Linked DNA regions of Arthrobacter globiformis. The protein of the gene in region 2 interacts with the protein of the main gene of each other region in a pairwise test. Links are inferred from orthologs where the notes say so. Each region holds a gene or a part of one and is shown on either strand. Other genes may lie near its edges. The genes, in order: QFZ33_RS19470 and dnaJ.

The links.
Region 1: the proteins of dnaJ (region 2) and QFZ33_RS19470 interact in binary tests that used the Escherichia coli proteins (3 or more experiments, as listed by UniProt). The link is inferred for Arthrobacter globiformis from one-to-one orthologs.

What each region holds. Positions count from the first base shown.
Region 1 is NZ_JAUSXI010000001.1:4,176,279-4,185,811, forward strand. What follows is about bases 3,133-6,131. They hold QFZ33_RS19470 (LuxR C-terminal-related transcriptional regulator), read right to left. Parts: upstream 5,621-6,131; coding sequence 3,644-5,620; downstream 3,133-3,643. Other genes in these bases: QFZ33_RS19465 (DUF4386 domain-containing protein), read right to left, coding at 3,133-3,461; QFZ33_RS19475 (AAA family ATPase), read right to left, coding at 5,541-6,131. Outside these bases: QFZ33_RS19450 (acyl-CoA dehydrogenase family protein), read left to right, coding at 1-860; QFZ33_RS19455 (methyltransferase family protein), read left to right, coding at 1,047-1,574; QFZ33_RS19460 (hypothetical protein), read right to left, coding at 1,650-2,348; more of QFZ33_RS19465, read right to left, coding at 2,406-3,132; more of QFZ33_RS19475, read right to left, coding at 6,132-6,314; QFZ33_RS19480 (nuclear transport factor 2 family protein), read left to right, coding at 6,454-6,939; QFZ33_RS19485 (SDR family oxidoreductase), read right to left, coding at 7,084-7,827; QFZ33_RS19490 (glycosyltransferase 87 family protein), read right to left, coding at 7,824-9,128; QFZ33_RS19495 (MFS transporter), read right to left, coding at 9,300-9,533. UniProt on the Escherichia coli protein: Positively regulates the transcription of the maltose regulon whose gene products are responsible for uptake and catabolism of malto-oligosaccharides.
Region 2 is NZ_JAUSXI010000001.1:3,270,171-3,279,382, forward strand. Bases 2,187-5,160 are described here. They hold dnaJ (molecular chaperone DnaJ), read right to left. Parts: upstream 4,251-5,160; coding sequence 3,123-4,250; downstream 2,187-3,122. Other genes in these bases: QFZ33_RS15015 (GerMN domain-containing protein), read left to right, coding at 2,187-2,282; QFZ33_RS15020 (16S rRNA (uracil(1498)-N(3))-methyltransferase), read right to left, coding at 2,350-3,120; hrcA (heat-inducible transcriptional repressor HrcA), read right to left, coding at 4,309-5,160. In the rest of the region: QFZ33_RS15010 (PhoH family protein), read right to left, coding at 1-1,022; more of QFZ33_RS15015, read left to right, coding at 1,365-2,186; more of hrcA, read right to left, coding at 5,161-5,322; QFZ33_RS15035 (DUF3097 domain-containing protein), read left to right, coding at 5,534-6,388; QFZ33_RS15040 (DUF4870 domain-containing protein), read left to right, coding at 6,518-6,937; radical SAM family heme chaperone HemW, read right to left, coding at 7,040-8,269; lepA (translation elongation factor 4), read right to left, coding at 8,306-9,212.

The DNA.
Region 1 (9,533 bases), 910 kb from region 2 along the record:
CCATCCACAAATGGGGCTCGGAGGACCAGAAACAGGAGTGGCTCCCCCGGATGGCCGCCGGCGAGGTGATCGGCTGTTTCGCACTGACCGAGCCGACGGCGGGCTCGGACCCGTCGTCGATGACCACTACTGCGCGGCGGGACGGGTCCGGCGAGGACGCCGGCTGGGTCCTGGACGGCGCCAAGCGGTGGATCGGGCTTGCCTCCGTGGCCGACATACTGGTGGTCTGGGCGAAAACCGACGACGGCGTCCGCGGCTTCCTCGTGCCCGCCGGCACGGCCGGCGTCACGGCCACGCCAATCGGGCGGAAACTGTCCATGCGCGCCTCGATCCAGTGCGATGTGGCGTTCGACGGCGTCCGGCTGGGTCCGGAGGCGCAGTTGCCGGGCGCCCTGGGACTGAGTGGCCCGTTCAGCTGCCTCAACGAGGCCCGATACGGCATCGCCTGGGGTGCCATGGGCGCAGCCAGGGACTCCTATGAGGCGGCGCTGCGGTATTCGATGGAGCGCCTGCAGTTCGGCAAGCCGCTGGCCGGCTACCAGCTGACGCAGGAGAAGCTCGTGAACATGCTCCTCGAGATCCAGAAGGGCACCATGCTAGCCCTGCACCTGGGCCGGCTCAAGGATTCCGGGCGGCTCCGGCCCGAACAGATCTCGCTGGCCAAGCTGAACAACGTCCGCGAGGCCATCAAGGTGGCGCGGGAAGCCCGGACCATCCTGGGCGGCAACGGCATCACGCTCGACTATTCGCCTCTGCGGCACGCCGCCAACCTCGAATCGGTGCGCACTTACGAAGGAACGGACGAGGTGCACACACTCATTCTGGGCCAGCACATCACGGGGCTCCCGGCGTTCCGCTGAGAGACTGGCTGAGACTGTTGTGACCGCTGGTTGAGCTTGTCGAAACCCGGCTAGTCGAGCGCCGAAACCCGGTTTCGACAAGCTCAACCAGCGGGAGTGCCCAAGCTCAACCAGCGGGAGTGCCCAAGCTCAACCAGCGGCGGCCGCCCCTTGCCGTCGCCCAAATCGCGGTCCAGAGTAGGGAACATGACGCACCCGCCAGACACGAGCCGTGAGAGGAAACGGGCGGCCGTTGGCACAGCGGTGTTCGCTTTGGCTCCGGGGGCGGTCGCCGGCCTGGTCCCGTGGCTGCTGACCCGTTGGGAGGTGCAGCATCCGGTACCCGGCGGTGCCGTGGCCCAGGTGGCCGGCACCCTCCTAGTGGGCGCGGGCGCGTCTGTGATTGCAAACTCGTTCGTGCGGTTCGCCACCGAGGGCGTCGGAACGCCGGCCCCGTTCGCGCCGCCGAAGCATCTGGTGGTCAGCGGGCTGTACCGCCATGTCCGGAATCCCATGTACGTGTCCATTGCCGCTGCCGTGGTTGGCCAGGGCCTGCTGCTGGGCCAGCCGAAACTGTTCGGCTACGCCGCGCTGGCGGCGGTGCCGGTCGCGGCCTTCGTCAGGTTCTACGAGGAGCCCGCGCTCGCGCGCAAGTTCGGGGCTGAGTATGAGGAGTACCGAAAGAACGTTCCGCGCTGGCTGCCTCGGCTGACGCCGTGGCGGCCGGACCACTGACTACGTGCCGGGCGTGCCGGCGGACCAAGGCCTACGTGAACAAACGCACCGGCGAAGGCGCGCATGCTTCCGAACTCACCACCGTGGTTCTTCCTTTAAGTCATCGCGGTTTCCGGGGTCGCGAGCTGGTCCCTCATGTGGGCGCCCGATCGTCCGGGAAGCTGCCTCTGCTGGGCGGCTCCTGAGCATCCAGAGGGCGAGCCAGATGACTGAGGCGCCCAATAGCGCGAGGGCTGTATCGAGTGCGAGCTCCGGGACGAGGTTGCGCAGCGCGATTGGAACGGCAGCGATGGCGTAGGCGATTGTTGGGATCCGGGGTGCGTTGCCGTCCCGCAGCAGCGCCAAACAGTACAGGATTGATCCGAGCAGGAAGATCATGGAGGCTGCCACAAAGGCTGTTCCGAGCGGACCACCCCGCAACGCAGCGATCTGGGAGGGATCGAGTCGGACAAACACCAGGTTGATCACCCATTCCGCGCCGGTCGCGGCGCTGAGCCCAATGACATTCAGCGCGAGGGCGACCGAGGAAAACTTTGATGATCGGCGCAGGGCAACCCGGGCGAGGCCGACGACCAGGATGATCGCGAGTGCCTGTGCCAGGGGCGCAGCTAGCTGCGTCGCTGAGCTGACCGGAATCAGTTCGGCACGCTTGGCCGCATTGACGAACAAGACGGCGGCTGCGGCCAGGCCCGTAACTGCTGCGAGGCGGGCCGGAAACAAGGTAGGGGATTGGTTGTCCAGGGATGGGCTGGCGAGCGTGAGCATGGCGTTCATCTTTCGCGAGGGTGCAGTGGGTGTGTTTGGAATTTCAGGATGCCGGTGTGCGGTGATTTAGGCGCGGATGTCTCTAGGGGTGGGTGCTGAGACGGCAGCCGTCATTCCTTTCGTGATGGGACTGGGGCTGAAGCCTTTGGTGACCAGCCAAACGCCCAGCGAAAACTCCCAAAGCGCGATCGGGGCAGTTGCGAGCACCGACCATACGGAGAGCGTGTCGTTGATGCCGAAATAGGTTGCCGTGGTGGAAGCGAGGAGCAACGGGGCGCCGATGAGTCCCAGCAGCGGAAAAACCCGGGGCACCAGACGGGACCTGTACAAAAGGGAACCCAGAAGCAGGGCGTTCACGGCCGGCATGAGGGTTTGTCCGAGGAGGAACGTCCAGCCATACATGGCAGCTAGCGCCTGGCCCGTGGGCAAAGCGTCTGCTCCGGCTCCGGCCTGCCGCAGGGTCACGACCGATAGAAGGCAAACGACGCCGGTGACAATGGCGGCGGCTTCTAGGACACGTGCGCCGACGAAGCCGAGCGCGACCGCTTCGTTTTGCCTCTTAACGACCGGGTACAGTGCGACCGCGGTTCCGATGCAGGCAAGGGCTACGACCATTTCCAGGGCTCCGCCCCAGAGCGTGGCGGTGTCCGGGCCGGGGCCGGTGATGTAGTTTGGGTCCGTTCGCACCGGACCATAGAGGGCGAGTGTCGGGATTGAGCTAAAGGTGATCAGGTAGAGCACGCCCGCGGCCAGCGCGGTCTTCCTTGGAGAGTCCATCGGGACTCGTTTCGTTGCTGCTTCTGGTCGGATGCTGGTCATGGCGTGGTTCTCCTTCGTGGACGCCGGTGGAGTATGAGGTTTGGGGTTCTGTGGTGGAGTGGGGCTTGTCGGTTCAACCTGAGTTACAGATAGCAGGGGCAGGCCGATGTCGCGGACTTTCTGGAGCAGACCATGCAGCGCGGCCTGGTCTGCCACCTGACTCTGGATGACTGTGGTGCCGTCGCTCGCGTTCGTCAGGCTCGGCGCATCGAACCAGGCAGCCCACCGGGAATCCAGGTGGCCTTCGAGGCGGATCTCGTACCATCCGGAGTCGTGGTGATGGCCGACCGGTACGTCGCTCACGTGCCCTCCTGTTGCTTTATCCGGCCGGATGGACCTCGGCTGGCGCTGCGTCTGTTCGTTGTCCTGATCGAACAGTAGAAGGAGACCTAATGACCGCGCCTCATCACATGTGGTGATTAGCGTGGTGATTAATTCACAGGCCTTTGGCGGCGTTTCCCGGCCGTCCGCGGCATCGGCTTGGGCTAGTAGCGGTCGCTGGCTCGGGAGAACAGGTCGAGTTCCTGGGCCTGACGGACTGCTGCCCGACGGTTGTTCACGCCGAGCTTGGCGTAGATGTGACTGGTGTGCGTGCGCACCGTGTTCAAGGACACCATGAGCACGCGAGCGATGTCTGGGCCGTCGAGGTCCGTTACTAGCAGCCGGAGAACGTCTAGCTCGCGTTCACTCAGGGGCGCGATCAGACCCTGCCTGACGGGCGCGGTGTCCTCGGTGTTGTTCATGGCCGCCACGAGCCGGCGGAGGTGGCCCGGGGCCATCCGTTGTTTCACAGCCGCTCTCAGCAGGGAACCCATCGGTGCGCCCTCATCAGCGAAGATGCGAACGTAGCCCTCCGGCTCCGCCAGCGCCACTGCTCGATGCAGTGAGGCAAGCGCCGCGGGGATGTCACCCCGCGTCTGGTCGGCGAGCGCCTGAAGCACGAGGATCTCGATGACGCTTCCCGTTCTTCCGCCATCCTCTGCCGCTCGCAGCAGGCGACCCAGCAGCCGGATGGCCTCCTGGAGGGAGGAGGCTGAGCGCTCGTTCGCGGACCTGGCCAGGAGCACCCTGGCAAGAGTGATGTGCTCGAACTCCCGAAAGTAGCTCAGGTCATCTTCAGCCGACAGAGCTCGCTCCCGCACCCAGCCGAGCGCTTCACCCAACCTCCCTTGCGCCACCAGGATCCGGGCCTTCAAAGCCGGCACCGGACGTATGTTGGGGAAGTAATCGCCCGTATAGAGCCGCTCCGCCTCAGCCAGGAGGTCGAGTGCACCGGCTAAATCGCCTTCTGCCTCAAGGATCCGCGCCATGGCAACCCGCCAGCGATACAGGTTTTGAGGCAGCTCACCAACGGGACCCAACTCCTGGCTGCGCAGCAGGAGCCGGGTGGCTTCCTGCAGGTCGCCGCGCTCCCGGCAGACCCCACTCATCCCCACATGCATGTCCGCTGTCCCCCGCAGAACCGATCCGCGCTTCCCGGAAGCACGCTCCAGGGCCTGTTCGTAGGTGCGCATGGCATCGCTGAGACGCCCCTGCGCAAGGCGTATGTCCGCCAAGGCGATCGCGCACCCGAAGGTGTCCGCGAGGTGCCCGGCACGGTGCAGGCCGGACATGCATTGGGCATAGGCCCGATGGGCTGCCTCGAGCTCCCCGTCCCCCCAATAGGCGAGTCCCAGCAGACCACACGCCGCGGCACGGCCGAGATGGTCGTCCTCAGGTGCAAGATCAAGTGCACGCTGGGCGTGACTCACCGTACCGGATCCATCGCCCCGGCCAAGAGCCAGCGCGGCCCGATAGACTTCAATCGTTTCGGGAAGGCGGCGAAATTCTTCATCGTCGGCTACGACCATTTCCGTTGATCGGCCGTGGATTGCCTTACTCATACCCGTCGGTGGATCCAGCCACCGTTCCACGTCCCGCAGCCGGGCCTCGACTCCCTCCACGTCGCCAGTCACAACCAACGCGCCGACCAGCCCCACCCCGAGCACCGGCCTCACACGGACCACATCGTCGGGGAGAACTTTCAACCAGGCGCGCAGCACGGCCTCCTGCCGGTTCCGCCGAATGTCGGGAACCGCCAGCTCGACAAGGTCCGCCGCCCGTTCGAAATCCTCCCCAGCCAAGGCATGGCGGATGGCATCGAACGCCTCACCGTTCTGTTCGTACCAAATGCTCGCCCGCCGATGCAGATCCGGGACCTCGTCGCCGCGCTCCTCCACCAAGCGCGCCTGCAGAACATCCGCAAAAAGCTGGTGATAGCGATACCACTCACGGCGGTCATCCAAGGGAACCAGAAACAAGTTCGCCCGCTCCAACGCCGCCAGCCTGAGCTTGCCATTGTCCTGTCCCGTAACGGCATCGCACAGAGGGCCGGTAAGCCGGTCAAGGACGGAAGTCTGGAGCAGGAAGTGTTGAACATCCTCCGGTTGACGCTGCAGAACCTCCTCGACCAAATAGTCCACGATGTATCGGTCGTTCCCGGCAAAGCCCGCGATGAACGCGGCGATGTCTTCCCGGCCCTGCATTGAAAGCACAGCGAGCTGGAGCGCCGCGATCCACCCCCTCGGTGCGCCCCTCCAGCACTGCCACATCCCGGGCCGGCAACGCTGTACCCAGGATGCCGTTGAGATACTCCGCCGCCTCGTCCGTAGTGAATCGCAGATCAGCGGCACGAATCTCGACGAGCTCTCCCCGGGCCCGCAACCGCGCCAGCGGCAACACCGGGTCAGCCCGGCCGGCAATCACCAGGTGCACCTGCGGCGGCAGATGCTCCAGCAGGAAAGCGATCCCGTCCTGTATGTCACGCGCGTCAATGACGTGATAGTCATCGAGAACCAGGACGACATTGTTCGAAACAGCATGGAGGTCATTGAGAAGAGTGGCGAGGAGCGCTTCGATTGGAGGCTGCACCGACTGCAGGAGCGAGAGCGCAGCCGCACCGGCGCCGTTGGTCACCCTCTCCAGCGCCGTGACGAAGTACGTCCAAAACAGCGCGGAATCGTTGTCACGCTTGTCGAGCGAGAGCCACGCCGCCGACCGCCCATCAGCAGAAACAGTTGCCAGCCACTCAGTCAGCAGCGTCGTCTTACCGAACCCGGCCGGAGCCGACACGAGCGTCAGCGCGGAATCGGCTCCACGGTTCAGGCCCTCGAGCAACCTCGGACGCGTGGTCAGGCCGGGTCGCCGCCTAGGGACGTGGAACTTGGTCTCGAGAAGTGGGCCCACCATGACCGCCTCCCCTCACAGACAGTGTACGGCTGCCGTGACTGAGGTCTCCACCAACAGGCGTTGTCGCATGGAGTTCGACCCGCCACCCATTGCCAGTGCAAGGAACCCGAAGTTAACATTGGTTTCCGGCCCGAGGAGGTTAGCGATGCTCGATGAGGCGGACCTCCTGCAGGCGTTGCGGCGTCACTGGGAGTACTCCAGCAAGGAGGAGGACGTCTCCCACGAGATCTACCACGACGACGCTGTGCTTGAGTTCCCTCTGTCGGGCGAACGGTTCGAAGGCGTCGAGAACTTCCGCGAATGGCGACGGCAGTACCCGGCGAGGCTCAAGTTCCACACTCGACGAATAACTCATCGTGCCAACTTGGTGGTTGTAGAGAACCTGATCAGCTACGACGGCGCACCATGGATGTATACCGTCAGTCTGATGGAGTTCAGGGGCGACCGGGTTGCTCACGAGCGGCTCTACATCATGGATGGCTGGGAAGCTGCAGAATGGCGCATCCCATGGCGTGCCGAGCGTTCTGCAGACCCGCCCCCACCACCTCCCTAGCTCGGCAGTTGTAGTCGCTCCCCGCACCCACACCGCTGACGAGGCCGACGGCGTCCGTGACCCTCACTCACCTCGACCAAGGTGTGCCCTAGCCATGTTCGATTTGGCGCCTACAGGAACATCGTCGAAGGAGGGCCGACAGCGTCAGGCCGAGAACCCTCCGTCGGCCTTAATGAGCTGACCGGAAACCCAGCGGCCTGCCGGGGACAGCAGGAAAGCCGCGGTTCCCGCCACGTCGGCGGGGGTGCCCAGGCGGCCGCCCGGCTGGTGCCGGACCAGCGCTTCGCGGGTCTGGTCATCCATCCAGCCGGTGTCCACGGGCCCGGGATTGAGCACATTGGCGCTGATGCCGAGCGGCCCAAGTTCACGCGCGGAGGCGATCACGATCCGGTCCAGCGCACCTTTAGACGCACCGTACGGCAGATTGAACGCTGTGTGGTCGCTGGTCAGCGCGACGATCGCGCCGCCGTCGTCCGCTGCCTGCTGCGCGAAGGCGCGAATCAGCTGCCAGCTGGCCCTGGTGTTCACGGCAAAGTGCCGTTCGAAGCTTTCGAGGGTGGTGTCCAGGATGCCCGAGTCGACGGATTCGGCGTGACTGAGGACCATTCCGTGCAGGGTTCCTGCCTGCGCGGCCACGTCCGCCATCAGCCGGTCGACGGCGCCCGGGTCCTGAAAGTTGGCGGGCAGGGCTACCACCTTGGAGCCGATGGCCGCCAGTTCGGCGGCGAGCCGGCCGACGTCGTCCGGCTGGATGCCCCAGGGCATGCGGGCGTCGTAGTCCTGCCAGTAGGTCAGCACCAGGTCCCAGCCGTCGGCGGCCAGCTGGCGGGCAATCCCTGCGCCGATTCCGGCGAGCCGACCGACGCCGGTCACCAGTGCGGTGCTCATTCCGGCAGCTCCGCCACGGCGTCTCGCCGAAGGACCACGAGCCAGCACGCCATGATGGCCAGCGCGCAGAAAACTCCGGTGCTGGATGCCATGATCCACAGGACCGGCGTCTGGAGGTCAAGGTTTTCGGCGCCGAGGGCCGTGCCGATGGTTTTCGGCGAGAACAGGAACACAATGGTGGACACGCCCAGGACGGCGCCCATCACCCCGCGCTGCAGCCGGTACCGCTGGGGAGTTTGGCGCAGGGTCCAGGCGAACGCCGGAAGCACCGCGGCCATCCAGACCCAGTGGTGCGACCACGAGACGGGGCTGATCAGGAGCATGGTGAGAGCCGTGGCGGAAATGGCCACCACCCTGGCGCCCTGGCTGCTGGCGGTCCTGATGAGTGCGGCGCCCAGACCCACCACGAGCAGGCTCAGGAGCAGCCACGGCACGTTCACTGCGTTCGCCGGAACCCCGAAGTGGAGCAGCGCACCCTTGATGGAGAGGTTGTCCACGTAGCCTGCGCCGCCGATCCGGGACGTGTCGGGAAGGATCTCCAGCCAGAAGCTGAGGGATTCGGCCGGGCGGAGCAGCCAGCCCAGCAGCACGGTGAAGGCGAAGCCGGCGCACATGTTCAGCAGTCCGCGCCAGTCCTTGCGCACCAGGAAATACAGGCCGAAGACCAGGGGTGTCAGCTTGATCCCGGCGGCAACGCCCACCAGGAAACCGCTGCCGGGCAGACCATTCCGCCAGCGCGGGCTGCGGGCCAACAGGTCCGCCGTCATCAGCCCCAGCAGCAGGATGTTGATCTGGCCGAAGGCCAGGGTTTCGCGCCACGGCCCCAGACTCAGGACGGCCAGGAACAGCACCACCGCGCCGAGCCGGTTGAGTGCGGACCGGACGGTCGGCGAGGAAAAGGTGCTGCGCCAGCTGGGCTTGCTGTTCCAGTAGCGGACGCCTAGCGCCGCCACCCAGCCGGCCACCGCCACGCCGGCGGCGTTGAACAGCAGCAGCGCGGTGGCCTGTGGCAGTTTCGCGAGCAGGCTGAAGAGCAGCGCCGCGAACGGCGGATAAGTGAAGGGCAGTTCCGGGCCGCCGGCCCAATTGACCGTGGGCAGGTAGAGGCCCGACGGCGCCACGCCGGCGTCGTTGAGGATCTTGCCGCCGTACCAGTAGACGCTGAAGTCCAGGCCCTTCTCGCCCCACACGTCCAGCCTGGAGGTCACAAAGAAGGCTGCGGCGAGCACCGTCAAAAGGACCACCAGTTCGACGGCGGCCAGTGCGGGCCAGCGCCGGCGGAGCCCCGGTTCGGAGGACATCCGGAGATCCGCGGTCTGATCGGGTCCCCCGGGCCCGCCAGGTCTGTCGTTCTTCGTTCGGGCAGTAAGCAGTGCCATTCAGTGTCCCCCAGCTGTAGTCCGGCAGTGTGCGCCTCCGGGACGCGTAGCGCGTTCAGCCGCAAGAGCGGGGCGCCGCTACGGGCGCCCCGCTTAGTCTACTGAAGCCGTGGCCACCGCTGCGGGCTTCCGTCGCCCGGCGTCTTTGCGGATGGTGGCGCTGATGACTGCGGCGATGGTGCACATCGCGGCGGCACCGAACCACGCGTAGTTGTAGTGGCCGGTGGCGTCCCGGATGGCTCCGGCGGCCAGGGCGGCCGCGGCGGCACCCAGCTGGTGCGCCGCGAACACCCAGCCGAACACCACGCTGCCGTCCGCACCGAACAC
Region 2 (9,212 bases):
CAGATGCCGTAGGCGTTGACGATGTCCCCCACCAGGCGGTGGCGGACGACGTCGGCGGCGTCCAGAACGGAGAAGCTGACGTCGTCGATTCCGGTGAGGATCTCCTCGACGATGCGCAGGCCGGAGCGGGTTCCGAACGGAAGGTCTACCTGCGTGACGTCGCCGGTGACCACCATCTTGGAGCCGAAGCCGAGGCGGGTGAGGAACATCTTCATCTGTTCCGGCGTGGTGTTCTGCGCCTCGTCGAGGATGATGAAGGCGTCGTTCAGCGTCCGGCCCCTCATGTAGGCCAGCGGAGCGACTTCGATGGTTCCGGCCGCCATCAGCCGGGGAATGGACTCGGGGTCCATCATGTCGTGCAGCGCGTCGTACAGCGGGCGCAAGTACGGGTCGATCTTGTCGCTGAGCGTGCCGGGGAGGAAACCCAGCCGTTCGCCAGCTTCAACGGCGGGACGGGTGAGGATGATCCGGCTGACTTCCTTCTGCTGCAGGGCCTGCACTGCCTTGGCCACCGCCAGGTAGGTCTTGCCGGTGCCGGCGGGACCGATCCCGAAGATCACCGTGTTCGCGTCGATGGCGTCCACGTAGTTCTTCTGGTTCAGTGTCTTGGGCCGGATGGTCTTGCCGCGGCTGGACAGGATGTCGTGGGTCAGCACCTCGACCGGGTTCTGCAGGGACTGGCTGCGGAGCAGCGAGACCAGTTGCTGGAGGACTGCGGGCGTAATCACGGTGCCGCGGGCGACGAGCCCCCGGACCTCGTGGAGCAGGCGCATGATCCGCGGAACATCGGCCGCGGGTCCGTTGATGGAGAGTTCGTTGCCGCGGACGTGGAAACTGACGGCCGGGAACTGGTCTTCGATGAACCGGAGGGCCTCGTCGTGGCTGCCCAGCGACTGCACCATCTGATCAGAGTTATCGAAGATGACCACCTCCGTCCGGACACCGGGGAGACTATGGGGGAATTCGCCCGTGGTGCGGTCCCCCGTATTGAGGCGGCGCTTTCCGTTTGCTGATTCAGTCATGGTGACGGCCTGGGGCCTTAAGTTCCCTCCAGTTCGGAAAATAACTCGTTTGTGTCTTTACATCTTACGCCAGCGCTCGCCCCTGCCTGCCGTCCGGGAAGGTCACGCGACCGCATTTCTGTAACGCGTTCCCGCAATTAGATATCAACTTTGTATCGGCCTCATATCGTTCCCGTTGCAGTTCGGCCGCCTGCCCCGAAAGGCACGGTGTGGCCCAAAGTCTCGTGTAATGCTGGAAAAGGAGCCCGCCGGCAACGGTCGGGCGTGCCCGCAAGCAACTGCTCATTCGAAGGGATCGCCAGCATCAGTCAGCCAGGAACTCCGGGCCGGAAAGCACCGCGGATTCGCTCCGTAGTGCTCTCGGCGCTGCTTCCGGCTGCCTTGCTGCTCTCCGGATGCATTGCCGATCCCGATCCTGCTGTGACATCGGCCAACTCTCCGACCTCCTCGTCGCGCCGGGCCGCCGGCACGGACGGCGTTCCCACTACCAGCGCGCCGCTGGAAACGACGCAGTCCTCGAACAAGGCGCCCGTTTACTGGATTGGGCGGAGCAACAGCAACGTCTTCCTGTACCGCGAGTTCCGCGACGTGCCGGACGATGAGAACCCGATCACGCGGGCCCTGCGGGCCATGATGTCGGAGACGCCGCTGGATCCGGACTTCTTCACGCCGTGGCAGAACCCCAAGAACCTGGCGACGTCGATCTCGGGCACCAATGTCATTACCGTGGACGTTTCCGCGGATGCCTTCAACAGCAACCTCGACGCAGACATGGCCCAGCGGGCCATCCAGCAGCTGGTCTACACTGCGACAGCCGCCGGGGCCAGCTCGGGCCTGATCGACTCCGGCCAGCAGATCGAGGTGGTGATCCTGGTGGACGGGCACACCGATTACATGGCGTTCAAGCACGTGAAGCTCGGTGCCCCCACGTCACGCAGCGCCGGAATGGTGGCACCGGTGTGGATCATCGATCCGCAGCAGGGCACCGAAGTCGGCGACGGACGGGTCAAAATCGCCGGACGAAGCACCGTCCCCAACGGCAAACTCCACTGGCGCATCCTTAAGGTCCAGGACAACGGCGACAAGGAAAGCTATCTGACCGGGGAAGCCACGGCCGCAGCGGATCCCGCCGCCTCCGGGGTCTTCGGCATCACGGTCAACCTCGCGCCCGGCAACTACGAGGTGCGCGTCTCCCAGATCGGCCCGGGTAAGCCCGAGGACGAACTCAACGTGGACTCACGGGGGTTCACGGTTCGCTAGCGGCCCCCTCAGCGAAGCGTTCGCTGGCTGAAGTTCCCAGCGGCCTGGACTTACCAGCAGCCTGGACTTACCAGCGGCCCAAGACGTCGCTGGCAACCACGACGCCGGCCGGTCCCGCCGTCGATGACCGCAGGACGTGCGGTCCCAGCAGTGCCGTAATAGCCCCGGCGCTGCACAACCGGGTGACCTCGCGGGGGCTGATGCCTCCTTCGGGACCAACGATGAGGAGGACCTCGCTGGGGTCCGACGCATCCTGGCGCTCCTCCGACCACTTGCCCAGGACCCGCCGCAGCGGCGTCACCGCGTCTTCGTGCAGGATCACGGCAAGGCCGGCGTCCGCCACTTCCTTGGCCAGCGCCTGGGTGTCGACGGCGGGCCTCACCTCGGGGATCCAGGCGCGGCGCGCCTGCTTGGCGGCGGCCGTGACGGCCGACTGCCATTTGCCGTGCGCCTTGGCCGCCCGGTCACCCTTCCAGCGGACGATGGAGCGTTCCGACTGCCATGGAATCACCGCGTCGATGCCCAGCTCGGTGGCGGTTTCGATCGCCAACTCGTCCCGGTCACCCTTGGCGAGGGCCTGCACGAGAACGAGGCGGATGTCCGGCCGCGGTTCCACACTGACGGAGGTGCATTGAACCGTCAGCTCGGCGGGGGCAGCTTCCGTCACGGTTCCCGTGATGCGTTTGCCGGCGCCGTCGGCTATGTCAACCTGCTCGCCCACTGCCAGGCGCTTCACGGTGACCGCGTGCCGGGCCTCGGCACCGTCCAGGACGAACAGCGAACCGGGAACAGTGCTGTCCAGCGCGCCGGCCGGGGTGAAGAAGACGGGGTTGCTCACCGCTACAGGTTACCGAGGCGGTCCCGCAACTTGGCGAAGACGCCACCGCCGGCCGCGAGCTTTCCCTCGGAGAACTGCTCGCCGCGGAGCTTGGCCAGCTGCCGGAGCAAATCCTCCTGGGCCGGGTCGAGCCTGGACGGCGTTTCCACCTGCAGATGGACCTTGAGGTCGCCGCGGCCGTAGCCGCGCAGGTGGGTGACGCCGAGGCCGCGGAGGGTGATGATCTCGCCGGACTGCGTGCCCGCCTTGACGTCGATCTCCTGCTTGCCGTCGAAGGTTTCCAGGCTCAGCTCCGTGCCGAGGGCAGCGGCGGTCATGGGAATGTTCAGTGTCGCGTGGAGATCGTCGCCCTCGCGGACATACGTGGGGTCGTTGTTGACGCGGATTTCCACGTAGAGGTCGCCGGACGGCCCGCCCGCTGGGCCGGCCTCGCCCTGGCCGGAGAGCTGGATCCGCGTTCCGGTGGCCACACCGGCCGGGACCTTGATGGTCAGGGAGCGGCGGCTGCGGATGCGGCCCTGGCCGCTGCACTCGTTGCAGGGGTCCTTGATGACGGTGCCGAAGCCCTCGCACGAGCCGCAGGGGGCGGCGGTCATGACCTGGCCGAGGATGGAACGGACCGCCCGCTGCACCTGGCCGCTGCCGCCGCAGATGTCGCAGCGTTCCGGGTGGCTGCCCTCGCGGCAGCAGGACCCTTCGCAGGTGGGGCAGGTGACGGCCGTGTCCACTTCCAGCTTCTTGTTGACGCCGAAGACGGCATCGCGCAGGTCGATCCGCACGCTGATGAGCGCGTCTTGGCCGCGGCGGACGCGGGACGCGGGGCCGGAGGTGCCGCCGGCGCCGAAGAAGGTGTCGAAGATGTCCTGGAACGCGAAGCCCTGGCCGGCATAGCCGCCGCCGCCAAAGCCGTTGTCCGTGCCGTTCTCGTTGCCGGTGGTGTCGTAGACCCTGCGCTTCTGCGGATCGGACAGCACCTCGTAGGCGTGGGTGACGGCCTTGAACCGTTCGGCGGCGTCTTCCCCGGGGTTTACGTCCGGGTGAAGCGAGCGGGCCAGCTTGCGGTAGGCCTTTTTGATCTCCTCGCCGGTGGCTTCCGCGGAGACTCCAAGAACGTCGTAGTGGCTGCTCAAAGTTCGTTTCTCTTCCTGGTTGTACTGCCTGTGGTCAAAGGATGTCCGGCGCGTGCGGTCACGGGCCCAGAATCCTCGAAAGGTAGCGGGCCACCGCGCGCACGGCGGCCATGGTGGTGGGATAGTCCATCCGGGTGGGGCCAAGGATGCCCACCTTGGCGGTGGCGTCGGGGCCGTAGCCGGTGGCCACCACCGACGCCTCGGCCAGCCCGTCGTAGGGGTTTTCGCGGCCGATGCTGACGGCCACGCCCCGGGGGTCCTGTGCCATGTCGCTCAGGAGCCGCAGCATCACCACCTGCTCCTCGAGGGCCTCCAGCACGGGTCCGATGCTGAGTGGGAAGTCAACGTTGGACCGCGCCAGGTTGGCTGTTCCGGCCAGGACCATCCGGTCCTCCCGGCTGTTGTGCGCCAGGCCCTCCAGCCCCTTGCCGAGGGCCATGGCAACGGGGCGCTCGGCCGGCGTGCAGCCGGCCACGACGGAGGCCAGGTGCTGGGGCAGGATGGCCACCGGCGTTCCGCCCACACCGGTCATGAACCGGGTGCGCAGGGTGGCAAGAGTGTCGTCTGACAGGTCCTGCCCGGCGTCGACGACGCGCTGGTCAACCTTGCCGGAGTCTGCGATCAGCACGATCAGCACCTTCCGCGGTGCCAGCAGCACAAATTCGATGTGCCGGACCACGGCCCGGCTCAGGTGCGGGTACTGCACGACGGCGACCTGGTTGGTCAGCTGGGACAGGAGCCGGGCCGTCCGGTCCAGGACGTCGTCGAGGTCCTCGGACCCCTCGAGCAGGGTCTGGATGGCACGCTTCTCCGCCGGGGAGAGCGGCTTGACCGCCGAGATCTGGTCGACGAACAAGCGGTAACCCTTGTCCGTGGGAATCCTGCCTGCACTGGTGTGCGGGGCCGTGATGAGGCCCTCATCCTCCAGTGCCGCCATGTCGTTGCGGATGGTGGCGCTGGAAACGCCCAGATGGTGCCGTTCCACCAGGGCCTTGGAGCCGACGGGTTCGCGGGAATGGACATAGTCCTCCACGATGGCGCGCAGCACCTCAAGCTTCCGTGGTTCGCTCACAGTCCACCTCCTTTTGGCCGTAACCGCGCCGGGCTTAATCCTGCCCGCAAACGCTGTAGTTAGCACTCGACATGCCTAAGTGCTAACAAGTCTAATATGAGTCACCGCGTTGTTAGCATTGGTACCGCTCCGGGCGAAATTCCGGGCGACTGTCCCCCGGCGGCATGCCCGCGGCCGGAGCGGCTCCGTCCTAGTGCAAAGCGGTGAACGAATGCAGTACCAGACCTGGGGCCCGCAGGAGATCGCAGCGCCTGCCAAGAACAGCCTGCCCGAGGTGCCGGTGGAGCGCGGCATGGTTCTCGAGGACGTCCAGTCCGGCTGGGTGGGCGCAGTGATTCGGGTGGAGAAATCCGGCGGCATGCACGTGGTGGCGCTCGAAGACCGCCGGGGAAAATCCCGGTCCTTTAAGCTTGGTTTCGGATTCCTCCTGGACGGCCAGCCGATCCGCCTGATGCCTCCGGCGCCCAAGGCGAAGCCCGCGGGATCGGGCACGGCTGGACGGACGGCGTCGGGCTCGGTGCGGGTGGAAGGGCAGCGCGCCCAGGTGGCTAAGGCCAGCCGGATCTGGGTTGAAGGCAAGCATGATGCCGAACTCGTGGAAAAAGTCTGGGGCGATGACCTCCGGGTGGAGGGGATCGTCGTCGAGCCCCTGCACGGCATCGATGACCTGGCAGCGGCCGTTGCCTCCTTCCGTCCCGGCCCCGGCCGCAGGCTGGGCGTTCTGGTGGACCACCTGGTCCCGGATTCCAAGGAGTCCAGAATCGCCGACGCCGTGATGGCCTCCCCCGGCGCCGCCGGAAACGTGCTGATAGTAGGCCACCCGTACGTCGACGTCTGGCAGGCGATCCGGCCGTCGGTACTGGGCATTCCGCAGTGGCCTGTGGTGCCGCGCGGCACTGACTGGAAAACCGGCATCCTCACCGCCTTCGGCTGGCCGCACGAGACCAAGGAGGACATCGGCCTCGGCTGGCAAAAACTTCTCGGCGCCGTGCGCACCTACGCCGACCTTGAGCCCGCCCTCCTGGGCCGGGTGGAAGAGGTCATCGATTTCCTCACAGTTCCGTAGCCACAGCCCCGCTATTCGGCGTTCCGCCCGCTATTGCCCCTACGGCCCGGTATCCTTGGTACGGCACCACCGCACCGCGGCCCCGGCGCCAAGGCACTATCGCACCAACGCAAGCTTAAGGAAGACACCGTGGCAGAAGACGCTCGCGACCGCAGGGACACAAAGTCCGGCCAGGACCTGCCCCAGTACCATGGCGTTCCGGCCAATGCGCTTCCGCTGACCGCCAGCGAGGACCGGCAGTGGGCCACCCTGGCGCACTTCGGCGGCATCCTCGGCTGTGTTCCGGCGCTGCTGATTTACCTCATCTTCCGCGACCGCGGCCCGTTCACCGCGCAGGAGTCCAAGGAAGCCCTTAACTTCACGCTGCCGCCGACGATTGCGGCCTTCGTGGCCAATCTGCTGGTGCTGCTTCCCGTCGTCGGCAATCTGTTCGCCGTCCTGGCCACCCTCATCTGGATTGCGCTGACCTGCTTCGCAGTGTCCGCAGGTGTCCACGTCAACAAGGGCCAGCCGCACCGGTACCAGTACAACCTCCGCTGGATCAAGTAACCGCGCACGATCAAGGTGGGCCCACGCCGCAGGGTCCCCTGGACGTGGAGCCGCTCGGCGAGGGCCCGGCCCGAGCTTGCGAGGTTAGGGTTCGGTTGGGGACTAGTCCGGCAGGATCCTGCGGACCACGGCGTCGGCCAGCAGGCGGCCCTTCAGTGTGAGAACCAGGCGGCCTCTGAAGGCTTCCTCGGGCGCCACGAGGCCGTCGGCGATCAGTCCCGCCACGGCTTTCCTGCCGGATGGCGACAGGGCAGCGGTCTCGAGCCCTGAGGAAAGCCGGGCTTCCAGCATGACCTTTTCGACGCCCCGGGTTTCGGCGTCGAGCGTTTCGCGTCCTGCCGCCGGCGAGACGCCTGAGCCCAGCCGTCCGGCATAGGCGGCGGGGTGCTTGACGTTCCACCAGCGCACCCCGCCCACGTGCGAGTGCGCGCCCGGGCCGATGCCCCACCAGTCGTCCCCGCGCCAGTAGGCGAGGTTGTGGCGGCACGCCTGCTCCGGCGTCGCGGACCAGTTGCTGACCTCGTACCAGTGGAGACCGGCGTCGGTGATCATCCGGTCGGCGAGTTCGTATTTGTCGGCATGGTCGTCGTCGTCAATTCCGGGAACTTCGCCGCGCCGGATCTGGGCGGCGAGCTTGGTGCCGTCCTCAACGATCAGCGCGTAGGCGCTGATGTGGTCCGGCTGGTACGACAACGCCGTCTCGAGCGAAAAGCGCCAGTCCTCGAGGGACTCCCCCGGTGTTCCGTAGATCAAGTCCAGGCTGACGGCCAGCCCGGCGTCGCGCGCCCACTGCACCACGAGCGGAACACGGCTCGGCGTGTGCGTGCGGTCGAGCACCTTCAGCACATGGGGCACAGCGGACTGCATGCCGAAGGAGACCCGTGTGAAGCCCGCATCGGCAAGCAGCTGCAGTGATTCCGGCGTGACGGAGTCCGGGTTGGCCTCCGTGGTCACTTCGGCCCCCGGTTCGATCCCCCATGTGTCGATGGCGGCACGGAGGATTCTGGCCAGGTCCTCGGCGGGCAGGAGCGTGGGCGTGCCGCCGCCGAAAAACACTGTACTGAGCTTGCGGGCGGGCAGGCCCGACTGCTCAAGGACCCGCGCGGCAAAGTCCACTTCCGAGATGGCGGTGGAGGCGTACGCGTCCTGGGATGCTCCGCCTCCGAGCTCAGTTGCGGTGTAAGTGTTGAAGTCGCAGTAACCGCATCGCACCGCGCAGAACGGGATGTGCACGTAGAGCCCGAAAGCCCGGGCGGGCGCACCGTCTGCCGCCTGTTGCGGCAGCAGTCCATCCGACGGCGCGGGGTCGCCCAGGGGAAGAACGCTAGGCATGGGTGCGGCCTCCGGAGGTTCCGGCCACGGTCATCACTACTTCTTGGCCTTGTCCTTGGATTCGTCGGTGGTCAGTGCTGCGATGAAGGCTTCCTGCGGCACTTCCACGCGCCCCACCATCTTCATCCGCTTCTTGCCTTCCTTCTGCTTTTCCAGCAGTTTGCGCTTACGGGAGATGTCGCCGCCGTAGCACTTGGCCAGAACGTCCTTGCGGATGGCGCGAATGGACTCACGGGCGATAATCCGGGACCCGATGGCTGCCTGGATCGGCACTTCGAACTGCTGGCGCGGAATGAGTTCGCGCAGCTTGCCGGTCATCATCACACCGTAGGCGTAGGCCTTGTCCTTGTGGGTGATGGCGCTGAAGGCGTCCACCTGTTCGCCCTGGAGCAGGATGTCCACCTTGACCAGGTCGGCGACCTGTTCGCCGTCGGCCTTCCAGTCCAGCGAGGCGTAGCCGCGCGTCTTGGACTTGAGCAGGTCGAAGAAGTCGAAGACTATCTCGGCCAGCGGCATCCAGTACCGCAGCTCCACCCGGTCCTCGGACAGGTAGTCCATGCCGCGCATGACGCCCCGGCGGCCCTGGCACAGCTCCATGATGGCGCCGACAAACTCGTTGGGGGCCAGGATGGTGGCGGCCACCATGGGTTCGCGGACCTCGTTGATCTTCCCGGAGGGGAACTCGCTGGGGTTCGTCACAGTGATCACGTTCTTGTCCTCGAGCGTGACCTCGTAGACCACGTTCGGCGCCGTGGAGATCAGGTCCAGGTTGAATTCGCGTTCGAGGCGCTCACGGACGATCTCCAGGTGCAGGAGGCCGAGGAAGCCCACGCGGAAGCCGAAGCCGAGGGCCGCGGAGGTTTCCGGTTCGTAGATCAGGGCTGCATCGTTGAGCTTGAGCTTGTCCAGGGCGTCGCGGAGCACCGGGTAGTCGGTGCCGTCC